DNA from 4 places in the Dyadobacter sp. 22481 genome. Region 2 is predicted to be linked to each of the others. Evidence: riboswitches for the same ligand, from Rfam matches in the RefSeq annotation. Region 2 holds a riboswitch; each other region holds the start of a gene.
What was found. A riboswitch is a leader RNA that binds a small molecule or an ion and turns the genes downstream of it on or off. The one in region 2 is predicted to bind cobalamin.
Positions count from the first base shown of each region.

Region 1: it holds a riboswitch for cobalamin, as region 2 does, so the genes downstream of both, ACTJJJ_RS07465 (TonB-dependent siderophore receptor) here and ACTJJJ_RS17160 (hypothetical protein) in region 2, are expected to answer to the same signal.
Region 3: it holds a riboswitch for cobalamin, as region 2 does, so the genes downstream of both, ACTJJJ_RS10470 (TonB-dependent receptor plug domain-containing protein) here and ACTJJJ_RS17160 (hypothetical protein) in region 2, are expected to answer to the same signal.
Region 4: it holds a riboswitch for cobalamin, as region 2 does, so the genes downstream of both, metE (5-methyltetrahydropteroyltriglutamate--homocysteine S-methyltransferase) here and ACTJJJ_RS17160 (hypothetical protein) in region 2, are expected to answer to the same signal.

Region 1 is NZ_JBQENV010000001.1:1,931,319-1,938,829, reverse strand. It holds gene ACTJJJ_RS07475 (SRPBCC family protein) at 1-282, shown strand, start outside; gene ACTJJJ_RS07470 (SRPBCC domain-containing protein) at 378-824, shown strand; gene ACTJJJ_RS07465 (TonB-dependent siderophore receptor) at 936-3,320, opposite strand; cobalamin riboswitch at 3,483-3,670, opposite strand; gene ACTJJJ_RS07460 (helix-turn-helix domain-containing protein) at 3,896-4,774, shown strand; gene ACTJJJ_RS07455 (DapH/DapD/GlmU-related protein) at 4,877-5,452, shown strand; gene ACTJJJ_RS07450 (exosporium glycoprotein BclB-related protein) at 5,461-6,204, opposite strand; gene ACTJJJ_RS07445 (class I SAM-dependent methyltransferase) at 6,568-7,511, shown strand, end outside.
Region 2 is NZ_JBQENV010000002.1:1,701,689-1,709,199, reverse strand. It holds gene cobN (cobaltochelatase subunit CobN) at 1-3,196, opposite strand, end outside; gene ACTJJJ_RS17165 (cobyrinate a,c-diamide synthase) at 3,193-4,581, opposite strand; cobalamin riboswitch at 4,738-4,880, opposite strand; cobalamin riboswitch at 4,956-5,140, shown strand; gene ACTJJJ_RS17160 (hypothetical protein) at 5,244-5,903, shown strand; gene ACTJJJ_RS17155 (TonB-dependent receptor plug domain-containing protein) at 5,955-7,511, shown strand, end outside.
Region 3 is NZ_JBQENV010000002.1:79,449-86,959, forward strand. It holds gene ACTJJJ_RS10455 (DEAD/DEAH box helicase) at 1-466, shown strand, start outside; gene ACTJJJ_RS10460 (tetratricopeptide repeat protein) at 535-1,275, shown strand; gene ACTJJJ_RS10465 (DUF5074 domain-containing protein) at 1,388-2,467, opposite strand; gene ACTJJJ_RS10470 (TonB-dependent receptor plug domain-containing protein) at 2,478-4,379, opposite strand; cobalamin riboswitch at 4,450-4,650, opposite strand; gene ACTJJJ_RS10475 (DMT family transporter) at 4,715-5,635, shown strand; gene ACTJJJ_RS10480 (glyoxalase superfamily protein) at 5,661-5,996, opposite strand; gene ACTJJJ_RS10485 (thioredoxin family protein) at 6,066-6,671, shown strand; gene prfA (peptide chain release factor 1) at 6,675-7,511, opposite strand, start outside.
Region 4 is NZ_JBQENV010000003.1:1,182,303-1,189,813, forward strand. It holds gene ACTJJJ_RS23575 (hypothetical protein) at 1-95, opposite strand, end outside; gene ACTJJJ_RS23580 (acyl-CoA thioesterase) at 192-581, opposite strand; gene metE (5-methyltetrahydropteroyltriglutamate--homocysteine S-methyltransferase) at 653-2,974, opposite strand; cobalamin riboswitch at 3,197-3,423, opposite strand; gene ACTJJJ_RS23590 (6-phosphogluconolactonase) at 3,599-4,330, opposite strand; gene fumC (class II fumarate hydratase) at 4,478-5,878, shown strand; gene ACTJJJ_RS23600 (hypothetical protein) at 5,954-6,469, shown strand; gene ACTJJJ_RS23605 (D-2-hydroxyacid dehydrogenase) at 6,571-7,511, shown strand, end outside.

The sequences.
Region 1 (7,511 bases), on a different contig from region 2:
CGCCAAAGAGTAGTGGAGCTGGTCCCCGAACGGAAGGTCGTTTGGATGGTAACCGAAAGCGAGCTATTCTACGTAGAAGACAGGAATGAGTGGACAGGTACGAGCATCAGCTTCGAGGTGACCCCTCAGGACAACAAAACCGAGATCCGGTTCTCTCATTTGGGCCTGACCCCGGCGGTAGAATGCTTCGATTCCTGCTCAACTACATGGAGCCGGTTGATCAAACAGAGCTTACATAGCTTAATAACAACCGGTAGGGGACAGCAGCTCGTTTTGGCTTAGTCTCCCTCATTTCTCGACAAGATATTCAACTTTTACTAACCGAAGCTGGCCAGGTCACAGAGAATCAGGCCGACCAGCTTACTTATCCTTATGCCATGTCCAGAGATTTGAATGCCTCACTTTCGGTAGCTCAGTCTGCCCAAAATGTTTTCAACGCAGTAAACAATGTCCGTGGCTGGTGGTCCGAGCGGATCGAGGGCGTGACGGACCAGATTGATCAGGAATTTACCTACCAGCGAAAAGAGCTCCACAAATGCACCATGAAAATTGTCGAACACGTCCCCGACAGAAAGGTGGTTTGGCTTGTACTCGACAACTACTTTAGCTTTACTCAGGATCAATCAGAATGGATCGGAACCCGGGTTGAATTCGAGATATCCGAAAGTGGTGGAAAGACCGATCTCAACTTTACCCATCACGGTCTGGGACCAGAACATGAGTGCTACAACATCTGTTTCGACGCGTGGACATTCTACATTACTGAAAGCCTGAGAGAGCTGATTACGAAAGGGGTTGGTCAACCCAACCCGCTTGTTGAATAGTGCTTAAAAATCAGCACATCATGAGCATAGGCATTATCCGATCCGGCGAAATGGGATTGTGCTTAACTTTCGTACTGAGCAAATTGAAGCATCACGTTATATACGAGCCACTTAAAGGTTATACCGCACCGTAACGAGGAAGTTTCTGGTCGCCCCTGGCGAGAACTGGTTAGCGAAAATCGCATTGGCGAAGTATTTCTCGTTGAAGACGTTATTCACGTTCAGCCGCACACCCACGCGCCCTATGCGGTAACCCAACGCCGCATCAAAAACGGTGTAGGCTGGTAGCACGTAACTATTGGGGCTGTTGGTGAAGGTTTCGTCCATGTAATTGGCACCTGCACTCATGCTAAGCCCTTTCACCGCACCGTTTTGTACTTCGTAGTTTATCCATGCATTCACCAGGTTCTTTGGCGCGAATGCGACCGCTTTGCCCGCTACCGCGTTGGTTTCGCCGGATGAAAAAGGAAGGATTTTTGCATTTGAGAACGTGTAGCCAGCCGTCACATCCAGTCCCGGCAGCAGGTTGCCATTCACTTCCAGTTCAAAACCTTTGGATTCAGCCGAGCCAACGCGCTTATAAATGCCCCCGGGAAGAGCTTCGAGCTGGTTGTTTTTGCGCATGTAGTATAATGACAGATTCGCAGCCCATTTGCCCGAAATCTCGAACCTGCTGCCGACCTCGCCCTGATAACCGGTTTCCGGGTCGAATGTCTCACCGTTTGGAGCTATCCGGCGTGAAGGTTTGAAATAGGTCGAAAATGAACCGTACACCGACAGCGGGTCAATGGGCAGATAAACCAGACCTAACCGGTAAGTCACTGCCGATTTGGAAATAGTGGATTCCGCGCCGTGCTCGGTTACGTTGCGGTTGTCGTCTACCTTGTCGGTGTAATAGGTGCCATTGAACATGTCGTAGCGCAGGCCGGCAAGTCCTTTCAGTTTATCAGAAAAACGAATGAAATCCTGCACATAAATACCGTGCACATTCTCCATCGTCGCGCGGTAGTTCAGATCGTTGTGCGTTAGGTAGCCCTGGTTCAGGACGGGATTGTCAATGGAGATAGTCGCGTCAAGCGCCGGACCAAATACGTCTCCATTGTAAGTTTTCCGGTCCAGGACGCTGATTGAATAACCTGCCAACAGCTTATGCTCAATGGAGCCGGTATTGAAATCCAAGGTCAGTTCCAACTGGTTTTGCCACGGTTTGGTAAGGTGGTTAAAGTAAAACGGATACGACCGCTGCAAGGAATCCCTACCCGAGTTAAAGCTCAGCTCTTCCGTGGAGAAATAGTTGATATTGTCGTCATAATACGAGAGCTGGTTCGAGAGACGGAGCTTACTTGTCAGTTGCCGCGTGTATTTCAACTGAAAATCATAGCGGGTGTGTTTCAGAAAATCCTGGGGATCGTTGTAGCGGGTGTTCACATTCATGCCCGGCGCCAATTTGCTGCCTTCCAGCATCGGAATGCCCGCGTCGGTGTCGTACATGTCCTTATTGGCGCCAATGGTCAGGTAGAGCTGATCTTTATCTGTCGGAGTGTATTCCAATGCGAGGTAGCCATTGTTGGTATTCGAGCCTGAACGGCGGTATCCATCGGTGTCCGACATCCCGAAATCTACACGGTAGCGCAATTCGTCGCTGATCGCTCCGCCCGCACCCGCGCGGATGCGCCGGGTATTGAATGTACCATAGCTGGCCGAAAAGTCCGCTTTGAAACCCGCAGTCGGTCTTTTTCTCACAATATTAATAATCCCGCCCAAAGCCGAATGGCCGAACAATACCGAAGCTGGCCCTTTCAATACTTCGATCGACTCCACGTTGGCCAAATTGGTGTTTGGCGCGCTGGTAGAAATGTTGTGACGTTCGTCGCGCACGCCATCCACTAAAAGCACGAAATTAGAAAAACCCCGGATCGTGAAATGCTGGAAACCGCCGTAGGTGTTGTTGGCCCGCACGCCGGTCGTATTTTTCATGGCCTCGCCCAAATCGTCGATGCCGCGCTGCCCGATGGTTTTCGCCGATACTGTGGAAGTCGTGATCGGCATATCGCGAAGGGGAACATCGATTTTGTTGATGCCTGAATACGCCTGGCGCCTGGCAGTACTAATGACTACTTCGGAGAGCTCGTTGGTACTGGTATTGAGTTTATAATTCAATTCCAATGCTTGCCCTTCCTTGACCACGATGTTTTCTTTCTTCGCCTCATGGCCTACGCCGCTGATGAGAAGCGTGTAGCTTCCTGCCTGCACGTTTTTAATGTCAAAACGGCCGTCGGCGTTGGTTACGGCTGCATAGGGAGTGCCTTCCAGACGGACGCTAATCCCGGCGACGGCATCGCTTTTTTCGCTTTGGATGGAGCCTCTGACACGTCCGGGAGCCGCGGCGGGAGCCAGGAGGGAAGCTAGCAACAATGCGCAGGCCAGCAGGAATGAAAATGTTGTTTTCTTAGCTCCGCCGTTAGTCCGCGAACAGCAGGGGGTAGTTTTTTGCATACTTTTAACTAAATGGTTAGATGAGTTAAAAGCTCTTTGCAGCATTTTGAAGCCGCTTTCACAAACAAGCATGAGGAGGAGGCGCCAAACAGGCGCCGGTTTTGCGTGTTTACAAAACCATGGGAGTAATGATCCAGACCGACCTGCTTTATTGCGCGAAAGCGTCGTCCACTGGAAAAGGCAGGTCTCCTGGCTTGTAACATTTATATCATCCTTCCCATCCGAGGCGGACAGTGGATCTGTTCGATATAAATTTTGGGTAGTTACTTACAGTTGCGCGACAGCTCGTGATTTACACACGATTCCCTATTAATTCACTGAAAAGCAAAACCTTTCCTGTTGGAAAAATAAAGTAAAGAACTTCTTTGGACCGCAAATATACGGAACGTATTGAACAATGTTACTTTCCCGGTGAAAGCCCGCGTGGCGGCAAACTTCCCCCAGTTGACTGTAAAACAAACCTGTCTCAGGGTCGTCCGTTTTCATGGTAGGCCTCGGCTCAGGTACAGCTTCCTGAGTGCATTTCTATTTTTGTATTGCAGTGATTAAATTCGTGTAATTCTTAATTTTGTGTTATGGAAAATACAAAGCGGCGCCGGGTTTCCGAATTCAATAGTAAACTGAAATTAAAGGGGTTTAATGTCTTTCAGATCGAGGAGGACGGCCAGGCGACCCGCGTGTACAGCCGGAAGGACTTTTACAAGATCTGCCTGACGACCGGCAAAAGTAAAATTCATTATTCCGACAGGAGCTTCGAAACCGACGGAACCGTGCTATTTTTCGGGAACCCGCATATTCCTTATTCCTGGGAGACGCTTTCAACCAGTTATGTGGGTTACACCTGCCTGTTTTCCGAGGAGTTTCTGATAGCCTCCGAACGCAATGACAGCCTTCAACAATCACCCTTTTTCAAGATTGGAGGCACGCCCATCCTGACTATCTCGGTACAGCAACGGGATTTCCTTAATTCGCTTTTCCAACGCATGATAGAGGAACAAAAAACCGACTACTCATATAAGGACGACCTGATGCGGAACTACATCAACCTGATCATCCATGAGGCGTTGAAACTGCAACCGTCCGAAAATTACAACCAGCGAAAAAATGCCTCCGGCCGTATTGCGTCGGTGTTTCTTGAACTGCTGGAAAGGCAGTTTCCGATCGAAAGCGCGGACCGGCCACTTCAACTGAAGACGGCGCAGGACTATGCTGCCAACCTCAATTTGCACGTCAACTACCTCAACCGGGCGGTAAAACAGGTTACCGGCAAGCCCACCACCGCTCATATTACCGAGCGGATCGTGACGGAAGCCAAAGCGCTTTTACAGCACACCGACTGGAACATTTCCGAGATTGCCTACGCGCTGGGCTTTGAATATCCTACCTATTTCAACAATTTCTTCAAGCGAATGACGGGCACAAACCCGCGCGCGCTCCGAATCGAAGCGGTTTGAAATTCTTAATGATCAGTTTGATTGTTGTTACCTGACGGGCTGTCTGACGGGTATCTTTGTAGTAGGTTGTCGGCGTAGAAAGTCTACTATAAACAATACAAAATGGAAAGCAACAGTCAAGATATTTTTGACCGGATGCGGGCCGGAGAAGTGATCCGGAAAGACGATCCGGGCTATGACGACTTTGGACGGGCCGTCGCGCGAACCATCCGCTTATGCACGCAAATGAATGCCAATGTCACAGACACAGATCAGTTGCGTGAGTGCCTCAGCGAAATCATCGGCACCCCGGTCGACGAATCGACTACGGTATTTCCTCCGTTTTACACCAACTTCGGCAGGTTTACGACGTTGGGTAAAAATGTGTTCATCAATCATGCCTGCTCGTTTCTCGACATTGGTGGCATCATCATTGAGGACGATGTGATGATCGGCCCGCGTGTCAACATCACGTCGGAGAACCACCCGCTCGATCCATCTGATCGTAAGGCGTTAATCCCCAGGCCTGTGCATATCAGGCGAAATGCGTGGATAGGGGCGGGGGCGACCATTCTGCCCGGCGTAACCGTCGGCGAAAACGCAGTAGTGGCGGCCGGAGCGGTGGTAAGCCGTGACGTGCCGCCTAACACCGTGGTGGCCGGCGTCCCTGCGAAAGTCGTGAAAGAACGATTGGTGTAATGTTAAAATCACAATTTTCGCATTGACCAGACGATGCCATTGTCCGTGCCGCCGGAGCCGAGATTAAGAGTGATGGAGAGGCCGTCGGCTTCATAATACAGGTCCAGCACATCACCGGCCGTCAACGGGACATCTCCCGAAAGCACGACGGTACCAGAGCCTAGGATTGCTCTCAGCGATAGTACCAGCGCTACGTTTACATTAAGCAGGGGGAAATTGCCTGTCAACTTGTTGGTAACCCCGTTGGCCCTGAGGTTAATCTTCGGATCAACGCCCGCTCCAAGGCTCACCGAAACGGCCGCGGTAGTTGAATAATTAACAATGGCGGATACGCGGTAAATGCCGGTTTCGGGAACTGTATAAGCTCCTGTGACCACATTTAGCCCGGGGCCGGCGGCATATTCCTGGTTGAAGTTGTTGATTGATCCGGATGCGTTAATCGCTAATGCATTTTTCGTAGCAGTGAAGCCGACAGCATCTCCGCTATGCAGTGGTCTCCACACCACACCGTCAAAGTAATAAAATCCCGACGATCCGTTGGTTTGGTAAACGAGCAATCCGGTCGCGGGACTAGCGATTCCTGTCCTTTCTGAGTCGAGCATCCGCGGGATCAACAGCCCTTTGGAAGTCGATTGAACATCAAGCTGTGCGGTGGGGGCTGGCGAGATGGTTCCAACACCCACTTGGGCATTTGCAGCAAATGTAAGCACGGCGAACAGGCCGGTCAGTAATAGTTGGTAGCTCTTTTTCATAGGGATAGGGATTGTCTGTTATAAGGAAGATTTGATAAGTTGATTGATAGTCAGCTAAATGTAAATAAATGCTGTAAAATTAATCTTATTTATTATAAAAATATTTCTACGTTCATATCGATTTAAAGTAGGGTGTGCACATAGGCGATGCTTCTTTGCAAGGACCGTGGCGCTTGTGTGACTTATTACTTCTTCACTTTCAAACTGGCCGTAATTGCGGTGTCGGAACCGGCATTGCGCACCTTTTTTTTAAAAGCGCAACGCTCGCTATCTATTTGTTGTCCTGTATGTTAAAGCAAGAATCCTGTTTTTCGACAATTGATAGTACGCTCCACCTTCTTCCACCTTAAACAGTTGCGAGCCATGAAAGTAATATTGAAGAGAATGGTCATGCTTGTATTTGGTCCGCCGGTCAAATACATCATCTCCCAAATGGGACTACACAACGAGACCAATCAGAAACTGCATTCACTGGAACAAAGGATCCACGACATTTACCCTGACCAGTGGCGGGTAAATGAAAGCACCCTGCAGGAAATCGACAGGGTCAAGAAAGTACTTGGGCTGCCTGTGGGCCTGAACACGGAGATTTCGAAAAACGATATGATGCTGCTGCATTTTATCAACAACGGTTTCAGCGTCGAGGCTGCTGTGCGAGCGTATGTGGTGAGAGGAGTGAGCTTGCTCGATATGGTCAGCAAAATAGCCGAAAAGCGGTGGGGAAGCGATTGGGCGCGGCAAGCTGCTCCATTTCTGGATTTTGCCTCGGGCTACGGGACTTTGGAAAGGCATTTGATCCATGTAATGGCGGCAGAGCACATTTACACGGCCGATGTCAAAAAGCACGGAGTGGATTTTCAAATCGATAAGTTTGGGGTCAATGGCATCCATTCGTCATTTATCCCGGAAGAGTTCCGGCCCGCGATCAGGTTTCAGTTCATCTTCGTTGCCTCGCTATTCAGCCATTTGCCCGAAGACCTCTTCCGCAGGTGGTTAACACAGCTGTGGAATTGCCTCGCGCCGGGCGGCGTTCTCGCATTTACAGTTCACGATACATCGCTGCGTCATTCCGATGAAGATTTCATTTATTCGACGCAAAGTGAAGACAGTAACAGCGTCGTGGAGGACAGTATTAAAAATGCGAATGTTTACGGCACAACGTTTGTCAGTGAAAGTTACCTGGAACATTGTTTTAACGATCTGGGCCTGAGCAAGGCGAATTATACCCGTTACAAATTGGTCAGTTCCGGTTTGCAGGATCTCTACATTGTCAGCAAAGCATCGGTGGCGTTCGACAACATCCGGTT
Region 2 (7,511 bases):
CTACACTTTCGGGATAACGGCCGGTTTCTTTCCAATGGCGATCAAGCACCTCTTTGGCAAGTTGCTGCCCTACCTCCCAGGCCGCTTTGGAAGGCAATACCCTCGGGTCGACGGCGTAGAAATTCCTTCCCGTGGGCAGGATATGCGCCATCCCGCGCGTAGGCGCGCCGCTCGGTCCCGCAGGCACGTACCCGCCCGAGAGCCCATGCAGCAGATTGGTGATTTCGTCGCCGGTGCGGGCGAGGTTAGGTACGAGGTTTTCCGATATGAAAGTCAATATACTGCGCAAACCCGCTAGTTCAGGCAAGCCGGGATTCCGATCGATCGATTCAAATATGACCTCGTCAATGGCGGTTCTATCGAATCTGTAATGTTCGAAAAGCCTCACGACGTGCGCCGCCATTTCGCCCAGGGCTTCCAGCACATCCGCTGCAGTTACGAGCGTCCGACCTGCCCAGGTTGACAGATTCTCCGCCGGCGCGGGCAGTTTTTGTCCTTTTTGTTGATGGAGTGTTTCAATATCAAAACCATATAAATATGCCAAAACAGCCTGCATTCCTGGCACTGGCCCGTTAGGGAGCCGCGTGAGCGATTGCAGCATATCCATCAATGCCTCTCCTTCCGGCATTTCGCCCAACGTATGCAAACCGTTACGGATCTGCGCGGCGCCGAGTTCGCACAAATAGCCGTCGATATCCTCGATCAAATGCGCAATATCTTTCCCGTCCATTTCCGTGAGGCTTACAGGCACACCTTCGGGCGTCATATCCTCATCCCAGTCATGTTTGTGGTCGCCATGGTCGCGGTTTAGCATAGCCGAAAGGTCGGCATCGAGATTGGTCTGTTTAATCAAATCCCATATTTGCCTTTGAAGCAATGGTAACTTGGACGGATCGAGGCTTTCTACCTGATAATATTCGTCGACCAGTTGTGTAAGCTGAGCCAATTCGCCATAAGTGTCGGCTGAGGTCATCGGAGGCGTCAAATGGTCGACGACCACGGCGTGCGCGCGGCGTTTGGCTTGCGAACCCTCTCCGGGATCGTTGATAATAAATGGGTAAAATAATGGCAAATCGGCGAGAAAAGCATCGGGAAAGCAGTTTTCCGATAGCCCTATGTCTTTCCCAGGCAACCATTCCAGGGTGCCGTGCTTGCCCACGTGCACGATGGCATCGGCGCCCCAGCCGTCGCGCAGCCATCGGTACAATGCATAGTAATGATGCGTAGGAGGCAGATCGGGCTGGTGATAGATTGCATCGGGGTCCATGCCATACCCCCGGGGCGGCTGCAATGCCACAAATGCGTTGCCAAGATCGAGCCCGGCCAGTGCGATATGACCGTCGTGCACATAAGTTTGCCCTGGTGCCGGCCCCCATTGTTTCAGCATCTTTTGCCGGGCAGCTTCGGGTAATTCGTCAAACCAGCCCGCATATTGCGCGGCAGAAACCCGCGCCGCAGCCTGCGCAAGCTGGCCGGGCGTCAGGAAGTCTTCATCATAGGCGCAACGGTCTATCAAGGAATGGATCAGCTCCGTGCCGTTTGCGGGCAAATTGTTTATCCGGTATCCCTCGGCCTGCATTGCCCACAGGATATTCATCAGCGAAGCCGGCGAGTCAAGCCCCACGGCGTTCCCTATCTGAGACGCTTTCGTATTGGAATTGGTAAAAATGAAAGCAATCTTCTTATCTGCATTTTTCAAATGTCTCAGACGTGCAAACCGGATGGCTAAACCAGCAACACGATCTATCCGGTTATCCAGCGGCTCATACCCCCGCGTATCTTTTCCTTTCTCCTTGAAAGAAACCGGTACCGTGATAATGCGCCCGTCAAACTCGGGAATAGCCACATTCATGGCCGTATCCAGCGGATTGAGCCCTCGCGAAGACGATTCCCACGGCCCGCGGCCCATACCGCTTGTGATAGCCTGCAAAACCGGCACATTCAAATCCAGCAACGCTTCGGAAGGCGCACTGCTCTGCCCCGACGGCTGAATATCGCTCATCGCGAATGATATTGTATTCACCAGCACATCAATTCCCATTCCCACTTCCGTATCGAAATAACTGAATGCTTCCGGCTTGCCGGTCTCCGCATGCACGGATTTGAGTGAGGAAGTAAATACCGGCAGCACATTTACGCCACGGTCTTCGAGGGAGCGGATCATCGCATCCACGAAATTGGTATTCCCGCTCAGCCAATGCGCCCGGTAAAATGTAATGCCTACCGTCGCCAGCGCGGGATTACGGTATTTCAGCCAGTCGGCTTTGTCGGCAAATTCGGGCAAATCGGGATGGTAAATGCCGTGTTCGGGTAAATGAACGGGTGCTTCGGCACCGAACCCGGTCATCAGTAAATGATCGGAAAGGTAGCTCAGCAGCGAAATCAGGTTGCTGTAACCACCGGCCTGTAAATAGGCCAGCGTTTCGTGCAAAATGGCAGGTGAAACCGTCGATACCGCCGCAAATTCAGGGTTCAACTCCCCGGTGCCGCTGATCACTACCAAATGCTGACCCCGTTGCCCCGCCAGTTTTACAAGCTCATTAAATCCCGGAATGCCACTTAGCCTGCCGTGAATACGGACCATGATAATCTTTGCCTCTGCAATTTCCCTTTGCAAAAGCTGCTGCATTTGCTCTTCGCTTTTGATCGCCATCAGGCTGATGCCCGTTGTTTTGGGAAAATCCTCCGGCAGGAGTTGCATCGCTCGGTCGAGCGTGAGCAAGTCCGTGTCCGCATGCGTGAGGAACACGATACCGTCGGTCGGAATAGCCGTTTGACCGAGCTCCGTCGATTTCTCAGACCCTTTCCAGGTATAAAATTGAAATACATATTCGGCCAGGTCCGAAGGCGGGACAAGGTACCTGTCGGCCTTGACCATACTTTCGATATAGTCAAAAATCGCGATGATCTGCCAGTCGTAATTGATGGAATGGAACCACACCGAATGGCCGTCGAAGAGCAGGGTAACCACATTCGCCAGCGTACAGGGCCCCAGGCAGCCGCCTTTGGTCATATGCACGACATTCCGTAGCTTCCGCCGCAGCCACTCACTCTTATATAACTCTACTGGAATGGGTGCATAACCGCGGTCGATGCGTCCGCAGCAGCAGGCGTTGTAGCAATACGAAAGGTGCCCCCGCCGCTGCACGAGGTTAATGGCTTTTCCGTCGGATCGGGTGATGCGCTGGCGTTTCATGGTAGGCTATCGGCTTTCGGCACTTGGCTTTCGGCGTTTTTTGTGGTTTTGTTGATGAGGTGTTGAATGAATTCGGGTTTGTCGGCCCAGTAGAAATGAGTATAGCCAGCAAACGTATTTTGCACTCTAAAAAACTGTGTATCAACCGGCACACCTCTTGCATTGGTCATTTGTGCCAGCGGTACTTGCGCAAATTGTTCCTTCAATGCGGAATAATGGAATTCATGGCCTTTGATTTCCAGCCCGTCCCAACGCATTACCCGGTAGCCAAGCGTCATTTTCGAACGTTGCAGCGTCGTTTCGCAATCGAGTACTCCGGCCATCGGGAAGGAATTGCCTTTGCCGTCGGTGATCGCCTTACCGAGGTACATCAGCCCGCCGCATTCCGCGTACGCCAGTCCTCCGTTCCCGCAATAATTACGAATGCTTTCCAGCATCGGCAGGTTGCCGGACAACTCCTTCGCAAACAGTTCGGGATAGCCGCCGGGCAGGTAAAGCAGGTCGGTTTCCGGCAAAGTGGCGTCTTTTAAAGGGCTAAACCACTGCACCTCGCCGAATGCACGCAGGCATTCAATATTCTGGTGGTACAAAAAGGAAAATGCCTCATCGTAGGCAACCGTTATGCGCAGGTTTGGAGGTTTTCTATCTGCTTTAACTAAATGATTTTGCTGACTCAAAATCTCCGCATTTTCGTCGGGATAGCTCACAGAAGTAATTTCCAGCAACCGGTCAAGATTCACCGTTTGCGGGATAATCTCGGCCAGCCTCTGGATAATCTCTTCATAATCTGTTTCAACCGAAATGTGCAATCCCAAATGCCGGGAAGGGATGTGCAGCGCTTCATTTTTAGGCAAATAGCCCAAAGCCTCCACGCCGGCGTCGACACAGGCATCTTGCAAAAACCGGTAGTGCGATTCGGTGTTCACAAAATTAAATATCGCCCCCACCACGCGGATTCCGGGATAGAAATTTTTCAAACCATAAATCAGCGGGGCCGCCGAATACGCCATTGACTGGGCATTGATCACCAGTAGGACCGGCATATCCAGCAATGCCGCTATCTCTGCGCTGCTACCTTTCATTTTATCGGCCCCATCAAACAAACCCATCACACCCTCGGCCACGCTCACATCCGCACGCGAGGCGTAATGCGCGTACACGGCCCGCATGTGTGCCTCCGAAGCCATAAAAGTATCCAGGTTCAGGCCCGGTCTTCCTGCCGCAGTGGTGTGGTGGATCGTATCAATGTAATCCGGCCCGCATTTGAAAGGCTGCACTCCTAACCCCCTCTCCCGGAGCGCGCGCAGCAATGCCAGGGTCACGGTAGTCTTGCCCGAATTACTCGACGGCGCTGCGATCAGGAAACTGGATTTTGGAAGAGACATCTTTAAGCCATCGATAATTTGAAAGTCATGAAAACTTCAAATGCATTCGACAGCAGAAAACAGAAAGGCATTCCCAGGCAGCGACGCCACCGGGCAATCGAAACGGGCGAAAACCCGACGAATATCCAAACCAGACCCTGCTTCATACCGCGAAAGCATTGTCAACAAGGAAAGGTCAGGTGCTCTGGCTTGGGTTAATTTTGAATGATTGACCCTTCACAGTTGCGCGACAGCTCGTGATTCTCACACGATTCCCCTGGAATGCGTTGATACGCAATCCCTTTTCCTGTTGGAGAAGTAAGTTAAAGAACTTTTTGTGATGTAAAGTTAGCGGTATTCGGCTATTAATCTGGTTTATCTCCCACAAAAACACATAGCTTTGCATATTCATTGGTTTGCGCCTCCGGGCGCGATTAAAAGGGAATCCGGTTTAAATCCGGAGCAGTACCCGCTGCTGTAAGTTCACTAACGATGTTCTTGGAAGATGTCACTGGGGTTACCCCGGGAAGGCGCAAGAACTTGAACGAGCCAGAAGACCTGCCATTGAATCATCCGGTTTTGCTTTCGGGAAGAAAGGCAAGAGGAAACGGCAGGCTGCATTGCGGTTGAGCCACTCCCTGCATTCTCCCATAAGTTAATTTCTAATTTATGCGGAAATCCAAATGATTCATTATCTGCTTATTGACTCCCTGCTCCTCGGCGTGCAGCACTCCTTCGAGCCCGACCATATGGCTGCCGTTTCGGTGTTAGCCACGGAGGAAAAGAAAAATTATGATCCACGGGGCGCGGCCCACCGGGGCCCGGCCGACCGTTGGAAGCTCATCTGGCGGTCGTCGCATTGGGCGCTAGGGCACTCGCTTACTTTGATTTTATTCGCGGTACTGGTGCTCCTACTTAAATCAACGATGTCACTTCACATCGCGGACAGGGTCGAGCTGCTTGTCGGCCCGTTGATGATCTGGCTGGGAATACTGGCGATCCGGCGGAATTTTAGCAAAAAAAAACCTGAGGTCGCCCCTGCTGACCGCAAAGTTAGTCGCTCGTTCTGGGTCGGAATGGTGCATGGCCTCGCAGGTACGGGCGGTGCATGCGCCGTGGCGCTTACGCTAGCCGCCAGCGATGCTATGACGGCGGTTTGGATCATCGTTCTACAAAGTCTGGGCATTATCCTTTCGATGTCGGCCTACGGCTATTTTTTCGCCTTCTCTATCGGGCGCTTTGCCGAAAAACGCGAGCGCTTTCTGACAATCGTCAACTATCTCGTTGGGACATTCTCAATCCTGATCGGCGCGACTACACTCTATGAATCATTTCAATTTTAACCAATGCATACCCACTTTTACCAAACCGCCCGCACTTTCATCAGCGGATCAATGCTCTCAATATTAGCCATTTCGGGTGCATCAGCACAAGAAAGCAGTGCAGATACTTCGGCCCGGCAGCTCCTCGACCCGATAGTCGTGACAGCTACCCGTTTTGAAACCAAAAAAGAAAAGATCGCTCAAAAGCTGGACATTATTTCCAAAGAGGATATTCAAATGACGCCGTCCAGCGACCTGACAGACATTGTCAGGAAAACAGCGTCCGTGGATGTGATTCAGTATCCCAATTTATCTTCCGGCATCGGGATTCGCGGGTTTCGTCCACAATTCTCGGGGTTAAACCAAAGGACGTTACTGCTTATCGATGGCCGCCCTGCCGGTGCCACCAACCTGTCGCAAATCAATTTAAATGGTATTGAAAGAATTGAAGTTTTAAAAGGACCGGCATCCTCTTTGTATGGCTCACAGGCGATGGGCGGTGTGATCAATGTCATCACGCAACGCTCCAAGGGTACGCCAGGGGGCAATGCTTTTCTGGAATATGGTAGCTTTAAAACATTGCAGGCGGGGCTTAACACAGGTGGAAATATCACATCAAAACTAGACTACGATCTATCTTTCAGCTACTTAGAAAGATCCAAAGATTACAAAATTGGAGAAGACAATTGGCTCCGTAATGCATTCGGCTACAAACACGCGAAGAAAAATTATACCGACCGTCCTGCCGTCCAAACCGACGAAACGACCGGCGATGGTACCCGGCGGCCTTTTACAAAATTGCATTATTTCACCGGTGCATTGAGGCTGGGCTATCAGATCAGCGAGCGTTGGCGTGTGGATATACGCGGGGAGCAATTCCAGGCAAGAGATGTGGAATCGCCGGGTGAACTGTCGTCAGGGAGTACGGAGGCGAGTACCAAAGATGTAGATAGGCAGGCACTTGATATTTCCCTAACGGGGCAGATCGGGCAGCACAGCCCGAGTGTGAAAGTGTATGCTTCGGAAGAAAACACGAGGAATTATACCCAAAATGTATCCGGTAAGGCCGTAATACCTTTCCGCTCCGCGCAGGGACATAATGCGTGGAAAGGAATCCAGGTAAAAGACGTCTGGAAGCTCGGCCGGCATTCGGTGATATTGGGCTACGATTACCTCAATGCCTCCACCAACAGCCGCCGCTGGACCAACGACACCACTGAGCGTGCCCCGACACAACCCGAATACGCATTGATTTCCAGCGCATTTTTCGGACAAGCATTGCTGAATTTCGGTCAGCTCACGCTGCAACCGGGTATCCGCCTGGACCACATTACCTTCGACGTCCGCCAAACGCCATTGTTGCCCACCTACAAGGCTGGCAGGAAAACGACGCCATTCACCAGCCCCAGCCTCGGCATTACTTATGCATTGCTGCCATCGCTCCGCGTAAAAGCCAACATCGGCCGCGCATTCGTCACTACCGACGCTTATAGTGTTGCCGGATACAACGAAATCCGCGACTCGAAAGGCCGCATTGCCGTCACAGCCGGCAACCCAGACCTAAAAAACGAAAGCAGCGTGAGCTGGGATTTGGGTCTGGATTTCAACAAACCGCAGTCAGGGTTCGCT
Region 3 (7,511 bases), 1.6 Mb from region 2:
TGCCATGGAGGCGTTTAGGGAGGGGAATATCCGGGTAATGGTGGCAACCGACGTGGTGGCGCGCGGGATCGATATCACAGAAGTGAGCCATGTGATCAATTTCGATGTGCCGCTGATCTATGAAGATTACGTGCATAGGATCGGACGGACGGGGCGGGCCAATACGGTGGGCAATGCGATCACTTTTATGACCATCGCCGACGAATACCATATCCGTAAAATAGAAGCGATGATCCGCACCGAAATCCCGAGAGCGGAATTTCCCGAAGAAGTGAATGAGGCTGAAACGCCCTTCCAGGAGCGGCAGGACATGCTTCGCGAGATCGACAACCAGCGGCGTAAGGAAGATCCGACATTCAAAGGCGCTTTTCACGAGAAAAAACACAGTTACCCGCCGGCGAAAAAAACGTCCGGGAATACCGGTAAAGGCCGCAGGGGAGCGACCGGAAGAAGTAAACGAAGGTAATGCAATACTATTCCAATAAAACCGTTTAACTTGGACAATAGAAACCTGTTCTTCTATTAAAGTCAATTATGAAAGAGTCTGTTGTAATTTGGCTTGCCTTTTTGATACCTGTGCTGAGCTTTGCTCAAAACACGCATCTGGCAAGCGCGGGTCCAAGCACAGATACCAACGTTGCCCCCAAAAAGCCCCTTGATTTAAAGGAGAGGCGAGTTATCCCGCTCTTCGGGGAGGTGAGTAAGACATCGGAGCAGATTGATGAAGAGATCAAATTCCTGAATGAATGTGACAAATCATTTTCCAGCCGCACAGAGGCCAGCAGTTTTTTCGCGACCCGTGCCTGGGAATATTTGCAGGAAGGTTCTCTGGACACCGCCTGCTACCGCTTCAATCTCGCCCAACTGCTGAACGACAAGAACGTAGAAGCCTACTGGGGGCTTGGGGTTGTATCGTACCAGCGTGAAAACTGGGTGGATGCCAAAAGAATGCTGAGCAAGGGCGTGAGCCTGCAAGGAGACAATGTACCGTTGTTGGTGGATTTATCGACAGTTGAGTTGAAACTGTACGCGATTACCAGCCGGAAAGAGGAGTTGGACGAGGCGGCTGAATTGCTGAAACATGCAGTGTCCATTGATTCCACCTACGCGCTCGGCCAGTATAACCTGGCATTACTGCATTATAATCTCAATGAGCTCGACAAATCGTGGGATCATCTGCACAAGGGCCGTATATTGGATTTTACCCAGCTAAACCTCGATTTTGTAGAATTATTAAAAGCCAAGTTGCCCGATCCGCAAGGATTTTTTAAATAAGCTGGCATAGTCCGAAACAAAAAAAGTCTCCCACACGGGGGACTTTTTTTGTTTATACTGCTCATAGTCATTTGTTGATGTGCTGTGATAAGCGGCCAACGGCATTGAGCAGTTATTGAAAGAAAAATCCGGTAGGAATAACCCCTACTTTGATGGAATCGACTACGGAACCGTCCGTGCGGTAGCGTACCGCATAGCCCGCCTGCGTGTAGGATGGGCTCACACCCGCGTATAGCAGCCCTTGCAATGGATCAACGGCAAGGCCGGAGAAGTAGCGAGGGATCAGCGGCGTCGCCATCGCGATCTGTGTATCCGAGATAGAAAACTTGTAAGTTGCGCCGTACTCTTTACCCATCGCATTGAACCCCGAAAGCACGAAAAATATGCTTTTCAGATCGGGGCTGAACGTGAAATTGCCTGGCGTTTTGTCGCCGCCCGTAGCGATGGGCAGCGTTGCTTCGGTAACATTGGTTTCGGTGTTAATGCGGAGGACCTTACTACCTGCATTTACCCACAATTTTCCATTGGCATCGATACCCACCGGATTGGCGATGCCTGGTGTGGCAATCGGCGACGTTGCTTCGTCGGAAGTTGTGTTGATGATCGCTAGCTTGTTCCCGGCGCCCCACTGGATAGTTCCGATGTAAAGTTTACCATTATTGTAAACCAGATTTTCAGGGCCATCGGCCACATTGATCTTTTTGGTAACTTTTTTGGTCGTAATGTCAATAACAGCGATGTAGCCTGTGGTGTATTTCAAATCGGCATTTGTTCCCAAGCACGACACATATGCTTTATTGCCGACGAGTACTACCTCACGCGGGTTTTCAATGTCGGGCGCGCCAATTGTTCCTTCGCTTTTGAAAGTATGGCTGTCTACGAATTCAACCTTGTCCTGGCCTGCTGCCGAGTTGTCGACGAGGATAATCCCTTTCCCATTCGCCGCCACAAAATCCTGCACACCGCCTTTCAAATTAGTGCCGTTGGCAGCAGCAAAAATATCGGGGTCGGCGGTGGTCCTTTCACGTGGGAAATAGGATATCGCACCGTTATTCTGTGTGAAATTCCCTTCATTTGACACAAAAACACCACTCACATAATCTCCCTTCGCAGCCGGATCGCTTTGGTTACACGACCATAGCAACACGGTGGAAAACGCTACTGCTAATGAACTGGCTAACTGTTTTTTCATTTTCATTGATTTATTGAGAATCATAACTAAAGGTTAAACTTAATGCAAAACTTCTTCCCGGCATCGCATTATTTCTGACATTCAAATAAAACGTGTTGGTGACATTACGGATCTGCGCCTGCAAGAGCAACTTGAATTTGTTGAAGGAAAAGGTGGTTTCGCTCATCAGGTTTACAAGCCCGTAACCATCCAGGAACTGAATATTATCGGAAGTAGAATAGCGCTTGCTAACCGCCTGGAACTGGCTCGTATACCGAGTCGACCTGTACTTGAAAAACACATTGATATTTGCCGTATGCTCAGGTACAAAAGCAAGTTGTTTCCCGACAATGTCCTGTGAGTAATTATCGTAGGCTTTTTCCTGGCTGCTTTTATTGAATGCGTAGCCTGCGTCCAGCCCTGGCCGTATCGTGCCGGTCTGCTGCTGGTAACTCAGGTGTAGCTCAATGCCGCGGGCCAGCACTTGTTGCAGGTTCTCGACGCGGAAGCCCATCGACGGGTTCCAGTAGGTCCAGTCTTTGATGCGGTTATGGTAAAAACTTGCGGAAGTGCGCAATGAGCCGCCGAATACTTCCTTGAAGATTTGTTCGAGGCCTATCTCCTTATTCCAGCCTGTTTCCGGGCGGATGCCAGGATTTCCCAGATCTTTCCAATAGCGTTCATTCAGCGTAGGCACGCGGTAGCTGCGGCCAGCCGAGCCTTTGATTTTGAGATTATAATGTATTTTTTGAATTAAACCATATTCCAGCCCTACCGAAGGCGTGAATGGCGGATTATAGCCTGTCACAAACCCTTGCCTGAGATTCACGGACGCGGTAATCCTCGAACCCGGCTGCCAGCGCGTCAGTAGAAAAAAGTCTGTGCGGTTCTCGCTCACGGGCGATTGCGCATAGCCGGGTACACGCGAACGATAATGCGTCCATTCCCCGCCGGTTTTGATGGAAACAGCATTTATGTTGTCTCCCAGACTTAGTGTAAAGTCTTTTTCGACTCTTGACGCGAACTTGTTAGTTACCGAATGGTCGGGGTGGGCGAGGTCGCCTTTGGCATAATCGATGACGTCGCGTACCCATGCTGTGCGCACCGCAAGCGTCCGCACCTGATAGCGAACCATCGTGCGGTAGGCGGTTGTCCGGGTCATTTCACGGCCTTGCTCGTCGTCGGGTGTCAAAGTCAGGTTATTGTCGGTGAGCCAGATATGTGCTGATAACTCCCGGTCATTTTTTGCACGAAAGAACAGGTCTTGCACCATTCCTTTCTGCCAGGTTTCCGTGGGCAAAAGCAGGTAGCTTCTTCGGTAACGCCTTGGATAATCGTTGTTCATCAGTCCGTTGTAGAAGGCTGTTTTTCCGGAAACCGACCATTGATCGTTCAAACTTCCAGAATAGCGTGCATTTGCCTGAAACTGATGGTTATTGAAACTGTCGTGCTGCGATCCTGCCGAAGTCTTGAACGCATCATTATTGACGTTGCTCCCTAGCAGAATGCTTCCACCTACGGCGTCGGAACCTACAATGCTGGCCGCTGAGCCATATTGAACCGAAAGCTGGTCGAAGCCGGCAACGGGAATCGTGGAAAAATCGGTCTGTCCGAGGGTGGGGGCGTTAATATTGAGCCCGTTCCATAAAACAGCCGTGTGGTTGGCAGAAGTGCCTCTGAATGAGGCGGTACTAAGTTGCCCTGGGCCGTAATTCCTGAACGCAATAGGTGTAAATGCGGAAAGCACATCGCTGATATTCTGAAACCGTAGCTGGGCGAGGGAAGTTGAGTCTATGGTCTGTATTTTGAGGCCGCTCATGAATTTTTGAGGAACAAAACCCCTGACTACCACCGGGTCGAGGTCGATGGAGTCTTTTTGCGCATAACAAGGTAGTGCCAGTGCAAAACTTGCCCACAATATCCAGTAACTCACAAATCTCCGGTCGGTAAACACGCTAAATCGCAATGAATGGCGGCGATCTACTGTTTTTCCTCCGAAAACGGGCCGATCAAATGCTTTGGCAGGTCTCCTGGCTCGTCTTTCGCATCCGGTGCCTTCCCGTCGTAAAAACAGTGGCATGAAGAATCGGAGGCAAATTGGCAGACTTACAGTTGCGGGGACAGCTTCCGGTTCTCGCGGAATTCCCTATTAAGCCTAATTGCTGACTAGAAGCAGCTTATGGCACCAAGCGGGTGTAAAGTTAGGTATTTTCGCCGACTTTCCGTTGTGTGTGATAACCGCTATCTTTGCGCAAATTCTGATTGCTTTTGGCTTCTTCTACTGAAAAATTTTCGACCGCGTCTTCCCTGAAAGGCATTTACCTCATGCTGGGGGCCGCTTTTTTCTTCTCGCTCACATCTGCGATCTCGAAATGGCTCGGGAGGGAATTCCACATAGTTCAACTGGTTTTTTTTAGGAATATCGTCGGCGTGGTCTTTATTATCAGCAGCATTTGGAAGCGTCCGCTGAGGCAGGAGGGAGGAAAGCTGGGATTGCTGATTTTCAGGGGAGTAGTGGGGACACTTTCTCTCTACATGCTCTTTTATGCAATTCAAACGCTCGGGCTTGGCCGTGCATCCACATATCAGTACACTTACCCGATTTTTCTCGCGCTCTTTTCCTGGCTACTCATAGGCGAAACGCTGAATGGAAAGGAATGGATGGCCATATTTGTTGGTTTTACCGGTATTTTGTTCGTCTTCCGGCCCGACCTTTCATCGTCGCTGCGAGACAATGCGTTGGGTCTGGGCAATGCTTTGCTTACGGCCGTTTCCTACCTTTCAATCCGGCAGTTAGGCGTGGTGTACGACACACGTGCGATCATTCTCTCTTTCATGCTCAGCGGTATTGTAATGCCTATTTTGTCGATGCTGGTTGGCACCTATTATCCAATGGAGCATTTGGATTTTCTAATAGGTACATTTAAATGGCCGGAGACTGCCTGGCAATGGCTGGGTTTTCTGACCCTGGGGCTTACGGCACTTTTAGGACAAAAAATGCTCACGCAGTCGTTTACCTTCGATAAAGCCGGGCGCGTCGCTGCTGTGGGGTATTCCAATATCCTTTTCTCGGTACTGATCGGCTTTTTGATGGGCGAAGCTATTCCTTCCCTTTCCATGCTGACAGGCATGCTACTGATCATTGCTGGTGGCATTCTGGTGTCTTTGGGCAAAGCAAAAAATGCTTAAAGCCGCTCGTTGAATGCCAGCCGGTTCATAAATGGATCGACAACGGTGACTGATGTATTGCATTCCAAGGCTCCTGTTCCAGGCCGGGACGGTTGTATTTGTAGTGTTTTTCGTTCAGCTCTTGATGAAAGTCCCGCACGCCGGTACATTCGATGAAAATCTTGGCGCCGGGTGTACTGTCGCCGTGATGCTCGGAGAGGTGAAGTGTGACGCCGTCCCGGGAAATTTGCATGTAGAGCGGAGCATCATCGGAATACCGATGTTCCCAGTCGATTTGGAAGCCAAGCCAGCCGATGTAAAACTCACGTGCTTTGGTTTCGTCAAAAATGCGTAAAATTGGGATGACTTTACTGGCTTCCATATCGATTGCGTTATTAGGCAATGAATTGTGTCTGAGATTTGTTTAAGAAAAGAAATCTAAAAAATTACCATGAAACGACTCCTGTCATCACTGATAATATTTCCGGCAATGCTGGTATTGCTCGCCGGTTTTAAAGCCGATACCGGTAAGGGGCGCGTTGTAGAGAAGCCCGCTGCCAATAAGCCAGCCATAGCGAGACCAGCCGAAGGCATCCAGTGGCTGACCATCGAAGAAGCGTTCGCCAAAATCCAGAAAGAGCCCCGTAAAATCCTGATCGACGTCTACACCGACTGGTGCGGCTGGTGCAAAGTGATGGACCGCGAAACGTTCAAGGACAAAGCCGTAACGGAGTATATCAATAAGAAATACTATGCCGTTAAGCTCGATGCAGAGCAAAAAGGGACGATCAAGCTCGGGGATAAGGAATTCAAATACCTTGCCCAGGGTGGCCGAGGCATTAACGAGATCGCATTGGCATTAACCAACAACCAGCCAAGTTATCCCACGACCGTCTTCCTGGACGATAAGTTTAACATGATCCAGCCGCTACCAGGTTACCTGAAAGCAAAGGAGTTTCATCAGATTATCACCTTTTTCGGAGACGATCATCACAAAAAGCAGGATTTCGAAAGTTATAAAGCGAAGACTTACGGGACTTTGTATCCTGCGAAATAGACGCTAAACCGCTTCCCCTTCCTGCATTCTTTCTGCATTCTCAGCAATGCGCAGTTTCTCGATCAATTCGGCAATATCGCCTTCCATAACAGCCGGAAGATTGTATACGGTGTATCCAATCCGGTGATCGGTAATGCGGCTTTGGGGGTAGTTGTAGGTCCGTATTTTGTCGGAACGGTCGCCGCTACCTACCATCGATTTCCGCTGTGAACTAATCGCATCGTTGTGTTTCTTCAATTCGATCTCGTACAGGCGAGAGCGTAGTACGCTTAACGCGCGATCTTTGTTTTTGAGTTGTGAACGCTCGTCCTGGCAGCTTACGACGAGCCCGGACGGAATGTGGGTCAAACGCACCGCGGAATAAGTCGTGTTAACCGATTGTCCACCCGCACCTGACGATTGGAAAGTATCGACACGAACGTCGTTCATATTGATCTGGACGTCCACTTCCTCCGCTTCCGGCAGAACAGCCACCGAAGCAGCAGATGTGTGAATACGTCCCTGAGATTCCGTGGCAGGTACGCGCTGTACGCGGTGCACACCCGATTCAAACTTCATTTTGCCATACACATCCTCGCCCTCCACTTTGCAGATAATTTCTTTATAACCGCCGTTGGTACCCTCCGTGTAGTCCATAATCGATGAACGCCAGCCCATTTTTTCGAAAAAACGCTGATACATTCTAAAAAGGTCGCCGGCAAAAATAGCGGCCTCGTCGCCACCGGTACCGCCGCGGACTTCGAGGATAATATTACGGCTGTCGTTAGGATCTTTTGGAATAAGCAGCTCTTTAATCGCCTGTTCCAGGTCTGCGAGCTTAGGGACCAGCTCATCGAGCTC
Region 4 (7,511 bases), on a different contig from region 2:
CCGAAAAATATAAGGCTGATACGAAGCAGTATTTCTGCAATTAAGAATAAAAGCAGGGCAAAAATGAAAGAAAAGAATAGTAGACGTGATTTCATTGAACAGAGCAAGGGTATACAGATACCCAAATATAATGTCCAAAAAAATCTTTATATAATATAAATATTGAATATTAATAAAACTTAGCATTCGGGTTATTCCTGTAAAATCCGGGTGGGCTTATGATTTTCGTCCAGTGCCACAAACGTAAAAATCCCGGTCACTGCCTTTTCCCGGCTCACCTCGTACATTTTCTCTACGAAAATATCCACCCGGACTTTCATACTAGTGTTCCCAACGGTCTCGACGCGGCCCACCAGCTCGATAATGGTCCCCGCAGGGATCGGATGTGTAAAATCGATACGGTCCGACGAAACGGTAACGCATCTCAACCTCGAAAACCGCGTTGCTGCAATGAAAGCGACCTCATCCATCATCGACAGCGCGGTTCCGCCGAAAAGGGTATCGTAATGATTGGTGTTATTGGGGAAAACAGTTTTAAAAACGCGTGTTTCCGAGGCGATGATTTTTTCTTCAAGTGTCAACATAACGGCATTTTAATGATAAAAAAGCTAAGGCCAGGAGAGCCCTGGCCTTAGCTTGAAAGGGGTTGTCGCTACCCCGCGACTTCGACCAATTCGCGCAGCAAGTTAGCCGCAGAAATCATGTTACGCAAAGCCGCTTCGGTTTCCGGCCATTTGCGGGTCTTCAATCCGCAGTCCGGGTTCACCCAGAGGTTCCGCGCCGGAATGACCTTCAATGCCTTTTCGAGCAACAGGATCATCTCGTCGACCGTCGGCACGCGGGGCGAATGGATGTCGTACACGCCCGGGCCGATTTCATTCGGATAATTGAACTGCGCGAATGCGTCGAGCAGCTCCATTTGCGAACGCGAAGTTTCGATCGTGATCACGTCGGCGTCCATCGCCGCGATGGAATCGATAATGTCGTTGAACTCCGAATAGCACATGTGCGTATGGATCTGCGTCTGGTCGGCCACGCCTGCGGCGCTCAACCGGAATGCGTCCACTGCCCATTTCAAATAGGTTTTCCAGGCATGTTTCCGCAGCGGCAAGCCTTCTCGGATCGCCGGTTCGTCGATCTGGATCACTTTAATGCCCGCCTTTTCCAAATCAACCACCTCGTCGCGAATCGCGAGCGCAATCTGGAACGTGGTATCCTTCCTGGGCTGATCGTCACGTACGAAAGACCATTGAAGGATCGTAACAGGGCCGGTAAGCATGCCTTTTACCAGTTTTGCGGAGTTGGCCTGCGCAAACGCCGACCATTTCACCGTCATTGGCTCCGCGCGTTCCACGTCGCCATAAATGATTGGGGGCTTCACGCACCGGCTGCCGTAGCTCTGCACCCAGCCATTTTGGGTAAAAACAAACCCGGAAAGCTGCTCGCCGAAATACTCCACCATATCGTTTCGCTCGAATTCCCCGTGAACAAGTACATCTATTCCGAGCTCCTCCTGCCAGCGCAGCGAGTCGACGATCTCTTCACGAATGCGGGTCTCGTATTCGTCCAACGTCAATGCGCCTTTTTTGAACTGCGCACGAAGCTGCCTTACCTCGTCGGTTTGTGGGAACGAGCCGATGGTAGTCGATGGGAATAATGGCAATTTCAGTTTTTCCAATTGAATGGCTTGCCGGATTGCAAATGCATTCTGCCGGTCAAAATCCGATTCCCTCACTTCGCTAACCCTTGCTTTAACGGCCGGCTTGTGGATCAATGCGGAAGTGCGGCGGCTTTCAATGGCTTTTTGATTGGCCAGAAATGCACTATCGTTCGAACAGTCAAGCGTTGTGAGCCTTGCCAATGTCGTTACCTCATGCAGTTTCTGCTTGGCAAATGCCAGCCAGTTTTTGATCTCCGGCGTCAGTACCGCTTCATTCTTTTCAAGCTCCAAGTCGTACGGGCTATGCAGCAGCGACGACGACGGAGCCACCAAAACCCGATCTTCTCCCAGCACATTTACCGCCGTCTTAATCCATTTCAGCGACTTGCGGTAGTCGTTTTTCCAGATATTCCGGCCGTCGACAACACCGAGTGAGAGCTTTTTAGTGGATGATACAAATGAATCATCAACCAGAATTTGCGGTAATGTTTCTGCTCCACGTGTCAAATCCAAATGCAATGCATCCACCGGTAATGCGGTCGCAATTCCCAGGTTATCTTCGAGGGGCCCGAAATACGTCGTTACCAAAATACGCAGCTTCGGAAGCGCCTCCCTGATCTGGCTATAAGCGCTCAGAAAAGCCAGTTTTTCCTTTTCATTTAAATCAAATACCAATCCGGGCTCGTCGAGCTGCACCCATTCGGCACCCCTAGCCGAGAGTTCTTTTAATATTGATATATAAATCGGTAAAAGACTATCCAGCAGATCGATGCGATCGAACCCGGCTTCTTTTTCTTTACCCAAAAGCAAATAGGTGACCGGCCCAAGTAATACGGGTTTTGTAACAATACCCTTTTGCAACGCATCTTCAAATTCCAGCAGAACCTTGTCGGAGTACCGCTTGAATTTCTGGTCTTTCACAAACTCGGGAACGAGGTAATGGTAGTTGGTGTCGAACCATTTGGTCATTTCCATGGCATTGATATCCAGCCCGTTCTTCTGGTAACCGCGCGCCATTGCGAAATAGAGATCGAGCTCCTTGTTGGATTTACCGTCGAGCAACTGGTGGTAACGCCCGGGAATGGCCCCTACCATCAGCGACGTGTCGAGGACGTGGTCGTAAAGCGAAAAATCATTGGAAGGAATGAGGCTAATGCCTGCATTCTGCTGCGTTTCCCAGTTCTGGTGACGGATTTTGCGGGCAACTTTCTGCAGTGCATCGCGGTCGATTGTACCCGCCCAGAATTGCTCGTTGGCTTTTTTAAGCTCACGGAGGCTCCCCACGCGCGGGTAGCCAAGATTGTGTGACAACATGTTTTTTTGTGTTTAAAGAGTTAATAAAAACCCTGTGAAAACACCCTCCCATCCCTGCAAACGCCTGTTGCGGACGTTGGCCGGTACTTCATCTATCGCGGCAACGGCGAGGCTACCCTGCGAAACGAACAGATACAGTTCCCCCGAACCAGCCGGGAAGCCTGTGGTACTGCAATAAAATGTGGTAAATCAATACTTGACTACCCCCCACCCGTGAGGGAGAAGCCATTGAGGATAATGGCAAGTCTCCTGGCTTGTATCATTTTTACCGCCCTTCTCGCCGCGCCTGGGCGCTGCAATGGGACGCGAGGGTAAAAACGAGTCCTGAAATCGTCAGGACAGATACTTACAGTAGCACGACTGCCCGTGAATTGCACACGGTTCCTTTTTGTTTTGCTGGATTTTGGCTGAGGGATCCAAAAGCAAAAACCATTACCCCGATTGACGGGCGTTCACAAAGAACTGCGTCAAATTTAGGCGGGAAGGGCATTCGGCTGGAAATGGCGTCGCAATTTCAGTGAAGCGGATAGAAATTAGTCCTTCGGCAGGATAAAATATCTGTTTTGAGGTTGAAATGCTGCTCTGAAAAGTGATTTCATTAACGCGCATTTTACAAACAACCCATTACGAAATCAACTCCGCAGCGTCCGCATCCAGTATAAACTCTGCATTCATATGGTTTTGCAAAACTGTCGCCGGGAAGTCCTTCGAAACCGGGAACGCGAGTGCGCGCTGGATAACCGGCGCTTTTGATCCGCCCGAAGCAAGCAAAATCGCCGAACGCGCTTCCAGAATGTGCCTGATACCGACGGTAATGCCACGGGTAAGCGTGGTCGCCTGTTTGAAATACTTCTGCCCTACTTCAACCGTAACGGTATCGAGCTCCGAAATGTGGGCGTAGGTGTTCCAGGAAGTGCCGGGCTCGTTGAGGGCAAGGTGACCATTCATTCCAACACCTAATATAATGAGGTCGAGGCCACCGAGGCCTTCTACAATCTTATTGACGCGGTCGCATTCGGCCTGCGGGTCGAATGCTTTGCCGTCGAAAAAGACAATCTGATCTGCATGGAGGCCGATAGGTTTCAGAAAATCACGGTCGAGGAGATCGCGGCAGCTGCCGTCGTCGCCGGAGCCGAGGCCTATCCATTCGTCGAGGCCAATGAAAATGCATTTAGAAAAATCAACACGACCGTTCTGGTTGGCGGTTACCAATGCGTCGAACATGCCTTTCGGGCTGCTGCCCGACGGGAAGCAGATGACCGATTCGGGTTTGTGGTTCATCAGATCGATCACCCGCTCAGCCGCAGCGGCACTCATCAGCGCATAGTCGGGATAGATATTGATTTTGGGTGTCATAAAAGCGGTGTTTAGGATACAGGCTGGTCAATCTAAACATTCTTTTTTCAGAGCTGAACATTTATCCATAAAAAACTCCAGAAACTGCAAACCCGATCCTAACTTTACCGCACATTGTTCATTTTACATTATCATTCTACTTCAAAAATGGAATACCGTATAGAAAAAGACACGATGGGCGAAGTGCAGGTGCCTGCGCATGTATACTGGGGCGCCCAGACGCAACGCTCGATCCAGAACTTTCCTATCGCACAGGATATCAATAAAATGCCGAAGGAAATCATCAAAGCCTTCGCATACCTGAAAAAAGCAGCCGCTATCACCAACTTCGAAGCCGGCATTCTCCCCCAGGAAAAAAGCGACCTCATCGGCAAAGTTTGCGATGAAGTCCTGACCGGCCAGCTCGACAACCAGTTTCCATTGGTAGTGTGGCAAACCGGCTCGGGAACACAGTCGAACATGAACTGCAACGAGGTGATCGCCTACCGCGGGCACGTGCTGCAAGGCGGCGACCTGGCTGATAAAACCAAGTTTTTGCACCCGAACGACGATGTGAACAAGTCACAGTCGTCGAACGACACCTACCCTACTGCGATGCACATTGCGGCCTACAAAATTCTGGTGGACGTGACCATTCCGGGCATTACCAAGCTGCGTGATACGCTGAAAGCGAAATCAGAAGCATTTAAAAATGTAGTCAAAATCGGCCGTACGCACTTCATGGACGCTACACCACTGACGCTAGGCCAGGAGTTTTCAGGTTATGCTTCGCAACTCGATCACGGTTTGAGAGCTATTCATAATACATTGGCGCACCTTTCGGAACTGGCATTGGGCGGTACCGCGGTAGGAACAGGCATTAACACGCCTCCGGGATATTCCGAAAATGTAGCGCGTCACATCGCCGCATTGACCGGCCTGCCATTTATCACTGCGGAAAACAAATTCGAAGCGCTCGGGGCACATGACGCAATTGTGGAAGCGCACGGGGCATTGAAAACCGTTGCGGTGAGTCTGATGAAGATCGGTAACGATATCCGCATGCTATCGTCGGGCCCGCGTTCGGGTATCGGCGAGATCCATATTCCTGATAATGAACCGGGAAGCTCTATCATGCCGGGTAAAGTGAACCCTACCCAATGCGAAGCCATGACCATGGTAGCTGCTCAGGTGATGGGTAACGATGTGGCGATCGGCATCGGTGGTTCCAACGGCCACTTCGAACTGAACGTTTTCAAACCGCTGATGGCTTACAACTTCCTGCATTCTGCCCGTTTGATAGGCGATGTGTGCGTTTCGTTCAACGATAATTGCGCGGTGGGTATCGAGCCTTTGCATGAGAATATCAAGAAGCACGTGAACAACTCACTGATGCTGGTTACTGCATTGAATACTAAAATCGGTTATTATAAAGCTGCCGAAATCGCGCAGACCGCTCACAAAAATGGCTCTACGCTGAAAGAAACCGCCGTTTCGCTGGGTTACCTGACGCCAGAAGAATTCGATGCATGGGTAAAACCGGAAGACATGGTGGGTGAAATCAAATAATTGACCGAACCCGAAGTAATGTCTGCGAATGCCCTGCCGAAACGTGGGGCATTTGCATTTAGACCTTTCAAAATCATGAATATCAAAGAAGAATTGTTGACCGACCCCTACCAGTCGAAGCGGAAAGCGACCGAAGTGGCGATGTACGCCTGCACTTCGGAGGATGCATTCAGGCATCTGATGCATTGCTTCGAATCGGACGAGTACCACCTCGCGCAACGCGCCGCGTACAGCGTGAGCATTGCAACACGGGAGCGTCCGGAGCTGATCCGTCCGTACATCGGCGTGCTGGTGAGCCAGTTGAAACGATCGGATATTCATGACGCGGTGATCCGGAACAGTGCGCGTATTTTACAAGACATCAGCATCCCCGATGAATTTCATGGCGAGCTGATGGACGCCGCATTCGGGATCATTTCGAACCGCCAGATAGCCATTGCTATACGTACGTTTTGTCTGACCATTCTTTTTAACCTATCCAAAATTTACCCGGAAATCCGAACAGAGTTGCGCGTATTCCTCGAAGAATCGGTAGAATATGAACAGGCCGCGTTCCAGTCGAGAGCCAGGAAAATCCTGAAAAAGATCTGAAAGTGCTTCCATTATGGAGGACAAAGGCCTATTTCACCGTCTGATTAGCAGATATTACAGGTAAATCATTTTACCTTGCTTCTTTAAAACAAAAACAATAGATGATCATATACTGCCACGCCATACTCGACGGCTCGCTGAATGCTAAACTAAGCGAAGCACTTACCCCGCAGCATCAGATCCATTTCCGCACCGAAGCGGCCAGCAATGAGGAACTTAAATCCTGGTTTGCCAACGCCGACTACATCCTGGGCAACCCGCCGGTGGCGTGGTTTGAAAGTATTCCCGCCAATCTGAAATTCTGGCAACTCGATTCCGCCGGATTCGATCAATACTCGTCGGTGGCTATTCCCGATCATATCAAAACGGCCAATATGGGCGACTGGTTTGCACGCCCATGCGCTGAATCGATCGTGGGCGGCGTGCTCGCATTGTACCGCGGCATCGACCGGCTGACGCTTTTAAAACAGAAAAACGAGTGGATCGGAACACCGCTGCGTGCCGAGTTGAAGATTTTGTACAAACAGAATGTGATCATACTCGGTGCCGGAACGATTGGCCAGTCGGTGAATGCGATTTTGAAAGGATTAGGCTGTACCACGCATTTAATGGCGCGCACCTCGCAGGAAGCCGATCTCCGCAGCAAGGAAGATCTTTTCAACGAGCTGCCACATGCCGATCTGGTGGTCAACACGTTACCAGGAACTGCCCAGCATTTCGTGAATGCGGAATTTATTTCTGCCATGAAAGACCAGAGCGTTTATGCTAGCGTGGGTCGCGGAAGTACTACTGACGAAAATGCGCTGATCGACGCATTGAAATCCGGGAAGCTCGACGGCGCCGTGCTCGACGTTACCGAGATGGAGCCACTGCCGGGAGACAGTCCGCTTTGGCAAATGGACCATGTGATTTTAACCCAACATACGGGAGGCGGGCATAAAAATGAGCATATGGGCAAAGTAGATTTATTTCTGAACAACATTTTTGCCATACAAAACGGCGCCGCAATCGCCAATGAAGTGAGCCTTGTAAAAGGATATTA